2 regions of the Pantoea eucrina genome follow, and region 1 is predicted to be linked to the other one. Evidence: predicted binding sites of a transcription regulator. Region 1 holds the regulator's gene; the other holds the start of a gene.
What was found. The regulator PhoB, encoded in region 1, activates phosphate uptake and scavenging genes when phosphate is short. The targets are predictions, from matches to a motif close to CTGTCATAAAACTGNCNNAT.
Positions count from the first base shown of each region.

Region 2: glpT (glycerol-3-phosphate transporter) is a predicted target of PhoB. The motif match lies at 1,839-1,858, and genes of this name have one in related genera.

Region 1 is NZ_CP083448.1:789,695-792,902, reverse strand. Features, by position in the region: gene phoR (phosphate regulon sensor histidine kinase PhoR) at 1-1,126, opposite strand, end outside; gene phoB (phosphate response regulator transcription factor PhoB) at 1,142-1,831, opposite strand; gene sbcD (exonuclease subunit SbcD) at 2,024-3,208, shown strand, end outside.
Region 2 is NZ_CP083448.1:124,210-127,417, forward strand. Features, by position in the region: gene yigL (sugar/pyridoxal phosphate phosphatase YigL) at 1-317, shown strand, start outside; gene glpT (glycerol-3-phosphate transporter) at 351-1,691, opposite strand; gene LAC65_RS00565 (carboxylate/amino acid/amine transporter) at 2,094-2,954, shown strand; gene LAC65_RS00570 (YehS family protein) at 2,993-3,208, opposite strand, start outside.

The DNA of each region.
Region 1 (3,208 bases):
CGCGGTAAAAGCGCTCCGTCAGGCGCGGCAGATGCTCTTCGCTGATGCCGGGACCGTTATCGCAGACTTTAAACTCCGCTCCCTGCCGCGTGCGCAGCCAGCTGATATGAATATGCGTGCCTTCCGGCGTGTGGTTAACCGCGTTATAGACCAGGTTCGAGATAGCGCTGCGCAACTGCTCGTCGTTACCCAGTACGCGCAGATGAGGATCGGTATGGAAGTGAACAACATGGCGCCCCTGGCTCAGCGTTTCCGCTTCGCGCTGCAGCAGATGCAGCATGGCCGGTACATCGACCCGCTCTTTGAGATCGAGCGCCGGGGCCGCCTCGATGCGCGACAGCGTCAGCAGCTGCCTGACCAGGCTGTCCATGCGCCGGGTCTGCTCCTGCATCGTGCCCAGCGCTTTGCTGCGCGTGCGCGCATTCATCGCCTCATCGTCCATCATCTCCAGATAGCCCTGCAGCACCGTGAGCGGCGTACGCAATTCATGACTGACGTTGGCAAAAAAGTTGCGGCGGGCACCCTCCAGCTGATGCATCTGGGTCACATCGCGCGCCACCATCAGCCACTGCCCCTCGCTGTAAGGCATCACGCGGAACTCCATGTGCCGCTGATTATTCAGCACCACCGTCAGCGGCCGGGCAAAGTCGCGCTGGCGGATATAGCGGGAGAATTCAGGATAGCGCAGCAGGTTGAGAATATTCTGGCCGTTATCCTCCGGCCAGCGCAGCCCCAGATGCTGCTGAGCGAGGCCGTTGCACCAGAAAATGGTGCCCTCTTCGGTGGTGAGCACCACGGCATCCGGCAGCGACTCCGCGCCGCTGCGAAAACGCCTGATCAGGTTTCCCAGCTCGCGGCGGCGACGGCGGTTACGCAACTGCATCTGGTAGAGGCCATAAAACAGCGGTTCCCAGCTGCCGCGCCCGGTGGGCGGCGTCATTGAGCGGTCGACCCACAGCCAGTGGGAGAGCCGCATCAGATTAGTAAAGTGCCAGGCCAGAACGCCTGAGACGGCTGCCAGCAGCCACCACGGCAGATAACCAAACAGCAGGCCGAACAGCAGCGCAGGCAGACAGGCCAGCGCCAGCTCGGTCAGTAATCGCTTCCAGGAGAGGCGTTCCAGCACGGTAGCAGGCTCCGTTTAGTAGCGGGCAGAGAAACGATACCCTGTTCCGCGTACGGTTTGCACCATACGATCGTGGCCGGAGATTTCCAGTGCTTTACGCAGGCGACGAATATGCACATCTACGGTGCGATCTTCGACATAGACGTTGGTGCCCCAGACGTGGTTCAGCAGCTGTTCGCGGCTGTAGACCCGCTCCGGATGCGTCATAAAGAAATGCAGCAGCTTATATTCGGTTGGCCCCATCTCCAGCGGCGTGGTCTCCGACATCACGCGGTGTGAGGAGGGATCGAGACTCAGCCCCTGCATCTCAATCACCTCTTCGACCGCCATCGGGGAGATGCGCCGCATGACGGCTTTGATACGCGCCATCAGCTCTTTCGGTGAGAACGGCTTGGTGATGTAATCATCTGCGCCCACTTCCAGTCCGCGCACGCGATCCTCTTCCTCACCGCGCGCGGTCAGCATCATGACCGGGATATCGCGCGTCATGGCTTCGCGCTTCAGATGCTTAATAAACTGGATGCCGCTGCCGCCGGGCAACATCCAGTCCAGCAGGATCAGATCGGGCCAGGGTTCAATCAGCCGGCTAATCGCGCTGTCATAATCTTCCGCTTCAATAGGCTGATAGTCGTTCTGTTCCAGCACAAAACATAACATTTCCCGGATGGGCGCTTCATCTTCCACAACCAAAATGCGCTTGGCCATTATTGCTCCTGCGAGTGTGACGGGATGTCACTAGGATATGCGGCGTCATTATGCGTCAGTTTTATGACACTTTTATGAAAAACCCGGCCGGTAAGCAAGAGATAAAAACCACCCTCGCACCGGCAAAAACGTCTTTTTTCCTTTGTGCCCGAAGCCGTTATACTGGCCGCCAGCTTTCAGGCAGGACACCCCATGCGCATTATTCATACCGCAGACTGGCACCTCGGTCAGTTTTTTTACAGCAAGAGTCGCGCCGCCGAACACCAGGCTTTTCTTGACTGGCTGCTCCGGCAAATTGCTGAGCATCAGGTTGATGCACTGATCGTGGCAGGCGATCTGTTTGATACCGGTTCGCCCCCCAGTTACGCCCGTGAAATGTTTAACCGGTTTGTGGTCGCGCTGCAGCCCAGCGGCTGTCAGCTGGTTGTGCTGGCGGGCAATCACGATTCAGTCGCCACGCTGAATGAGTCGCGCGAACTGCTGGCCTGCCTTAACACCCGGGTGATCACCAGCGCTACCCCCGGCAGTGAACAGCAGGTGCTGACGCTGACGCAGCGCGACGGATCGCCGGGCGCGCTGCTGTGCGCCATCCCCTATCTGCGCCCGCGCGATATTCTGCGCAGTCGGGCCGGTCAGTCCGGTCGCGACAAGCAGTTATCGCTGCTGCAGGCGATCGAGCAGCATTACCAGCACTGCTATAGCGCCGCCGTGGCAGAAAGAGAACGGCTGGATGAGCCGCTGCCAATCGTCGCCACCGGCCACCTCACTACCGTGGGCGTGACCAAAAGCGACGCGGTACGCGATATCTATATCGGCACGCTGGATGCGTTTCCGGCGCAGGCGTTTCCGCCCGCAGACTACATTGCACTCGGCCATATTCACCGTGCGCAGCGGATTGCCGGCACGGAACATATTCGCTACAGCGGCTCACCGATCCCGCTCAGTTTTGATGAGAGCGGACGTGATAAAAGCGTCTGGCTACTCGATTTTGGCCGCACGCTGGAGAGCGTAACCGCGCTGACCATACCCGCCTTTCAGCCGATGCAGATGCTAAAAGGTTCGATGGCAGAGATTGAGGCGCAGCTGGCACAGTTTGCCCGCTATGAGGGATCGCTGCCGGTATGGCTGGATATCGAGATCACCACGCAGGAGTACCTCACCGATCTGCAGCGGCGTATTGAACAGCTCACGGCCACGCTGCCGGTAGAGGTGCTGCTGGTGCGCCGCAGCCGCGCGCTGCGTCAGCGCAGCCTGGAACGGCTGACAAATGAGACGCTGAGCGAACTGAAAGTCGAAGAGGTTTTTGCCCGTCGCCTGGCACAGGAGTCAGAGCTGGACGCGCAGCAGAGTGACGGACTGACCCGCCTGTTTCGCAGC
Region 2 (3,208 bases), 670 kb from region 1:
AGGCGATTGAAGCGCGCTGGGGCGATCGCGTTAACGTCAGTTTCTCGCTGCCAACCTGTCTGGAAGTGATGGCGGGCGGCGTGTCGAAGGGGCACGCGCTGGAGGCTGTGGCAAAACAGCTGGGGCATTCGCTGAAAGCGTGCATCGCATTCGGCGATGGCATGAATGATGTTGAGATGCTGAGTATGGCCGGTAAAGGGTGCATTATGCACAACGGTCAGCAGCGCCTGAAGGATACGCTGCCGTCGCTGGAGATCATTGGCAGCAATGCGGACGATGCGGTGCCGCACACGCTGCGTAAACTCTTTCTGGAGTAAAAAAACGGGCCGGTCTCTCCCGGCCCGTCTCGCTTATCCCAGCTGTTTCTTATGCTTATGTTCGTTGATCATGGTCAGCAGCAGCAGCACCACTGCCAGCACCGAGCCGGCGATCATCACCATAAACCCGCCATCCCAGCCGAAGAAATCAACGGTATAACCAACGATAGCGCTGGCTGCCACTGAGCCACCCAGATAACCGAACAGGCCGGTAAAGCCCGCTGCGGTGCCGGCGGCTTTCTTCGGTGCCAGTTCCAGCGCGTGCAGGCCAATCAGCATCACCGGGCCGTAGATCAGAAAGCCAATCACAATCATACAGAGCATATCGATGCCCGGATTGCCCGGCGGGTTAAGCCAGTAGATCACGGTAGCGATTGTCACCAGCGTCATAAAGAACACCCCGGTCGCGCCACGATTGCCTCTGAACACTTTGTCTGACATCCAGCCGCACAGCAGCGTACCGGGAATGCCCGCATACTCATACAGGAAGTAGGCCCAGGAGGATTTATCCAGCGTAAAGTGTTTCACCTCTTTCAGATAGGTCGGCGACCAGTCGAGGATGCCGTAGCGCAGCAGATAGACAAAGACGTTTGCCAGCGCGATATACCACAGCAGCTTATTGGGTAGAATGTACTGCATAAAGATCTGCTTTGCGGTCAGCTCCTGTTCATGGTTCTCGCTGTAATCAGGCGGATAGTCGTTTTTCCACGCTTCAATCGGCGGCAGGCCGCACGACTGCGGCGTATCGCGCATCATGGCAAAGGCAAACAGCGCGATCAGAATGGCGCCAAACGCGGGCATATAGAGCGCCGCTTTCCAGTCGTTAAACCACGCCATACCGAGCAGGAACAGCAGCGGCGGGATACCGCCTCCGACGTTATGTGCGCAGTTCCACACCGAAACGATGCCGCCGCGCTCTTTCTGTGACCACCAGTGCACCATGGTGCGGCCACACGGCGGCCAGCCCATTCCCTGGAACCAGCCACACAGGAACAGCAGCACAAACATCACCATAATGCTGGAGGTCGCCCAGGGTACGAAGCCCATAAACAGCATGACCGAGGCGGCAAGAATCAGGCCCGCCGGCAGAAAAACGCGCGGGTTTGAGCGATCGGAAACAGAACCCATGATGAATTTGGAAAAGCCGTACGCAATAGAGATGCCGGAGAGGGCAAACCCTAAATCACCGCGCGAGAAGCCCTGTTCAACCAGATAGGGCATCGCCAGCGCGAAGTTTTTGCGTACCAGATAGTAAGCCGCATAGCCAAAGAAGATCCCGAGGAAGATCTGCCAGCGCAGCCGGCGATACAGCGGATCAACACGATCGTCAGCGACCTGAGGCCGATGCGGTGCAGGTTTGAAAATACTCAGCATGAGTGTGGCCCTCCGGGGCGCAGAATAGTTATGAATTTCCCAGCAGGTTGGGGCAGAAATACGCATAAGCGCAAAGGAAACCTGGCGTTTCCATATCGCGCAAAGAATAGAGATGGTTGCTGCGCGTTACTGTGACGTGTGACACATATGTTACAGTTTTATGACAATCAGGAGCGAAAAAAACCAGCAAATGTTGGATTTCGCGCATTTTGCCAGGTTTTAAGCCAGTGTTGATGCGCATTCTGACCAGAGTTTGTGTCAGGAGGTAACAGCTGACCAGCACGTATCGATAGCTGCAAGCTACGAGTGAGTAAAATGTATTCAGTTGTAAACCAGATTATTCAGCTGGCGCAGGCGGGTTTGATTACACTAGCGCGTCTGTTTATCGGGGAATGGTGTGCCGTGCTGTTACTTATTATCACCACTGTATTGTGGGCTTTTTCTTTCAGTCTGATCGGCGAATATCTGGCCGGCCAGGTTGATAGCTGGTTTTCCGTGCTGATGCGCCTAGGTCTGGCCGCGCTGGTTTTTCTGCCGTTTTTGCGCTGGCGCGGCTACCGGGCATCAACGCTGCTGCTTTATATGCTGGTGGGAATGCTGCAGCTCGGCATTATGTATCTGCTCAGTTTTGAAGCCTATCTCTACCTGAGCGTATCTGAGTTCCTGCTGTTTACGGTGATGACGCCGCTCTATATCACGCTGATTTACGACCTGCTGAGCCGGCGTCCGCTGCGCATTGGCTACGCCTTCAGCGCGCTGCTGGCGGTAGCGGGGGCAGCCATTATTCGCTATGACAAAGTCAGCGATCATTTCTGGCTGGGTCTGCTGCTGGTGCAGGCGGCGAATCTCTGCTTTGCTGTCGGCATGGTGGGATACAAACGGCTGCAGGAGACGCGGCCTATGCCGCAGCATACGGCGTTCTCCTGGTTCTATCTCGGAGCGGTGCTGATTGCCGCCCTGGCCTGGTCGCTGTGGGGCAATCCGCAGAAGCTGCCCACGACTACGCTGCAGTGGAGCGTGCTGATATGGCTGGGTGTGGCCGCATCCGGGCTGGGCTATTTTATGTGGAACTATGGCGCCACGCAGGTGGATGCCGGCACGCTGGGCATTATGAACAATATGCACGTTCCGGCGGGACTGCTGGTGAATCTGGCGATCTGGCAGGAGAAGCCGCACTGGCCGAGCTTTATTGCGGGCGCTGCGGTGATCTTCGCTTCACTCTATGTGCATAAACGCTGGGTGATCGGCAGGCGTCACGCCTGAGCACGTGGCGGGCGCAGCCTGCAGGCTGCGCCGTGCGATCAGCTTTTCTTCGCCGGCGTTCCCGGACGCTGGATAAGCGTTAACCCTTTCAGGAAATTACGCAGAATTTGATCGCCACATTCGCGATAGTTCTTGTGATCCGGATTGCGGAAGATAGCGCCGATTTCGCCCTGTGAAACCTTGAAGTTGGCTTTGAGCAGGATGTCGGGAATATCGGTGGTTTTCAGCGCAAACGCGATACGCAGTTTCTTCAG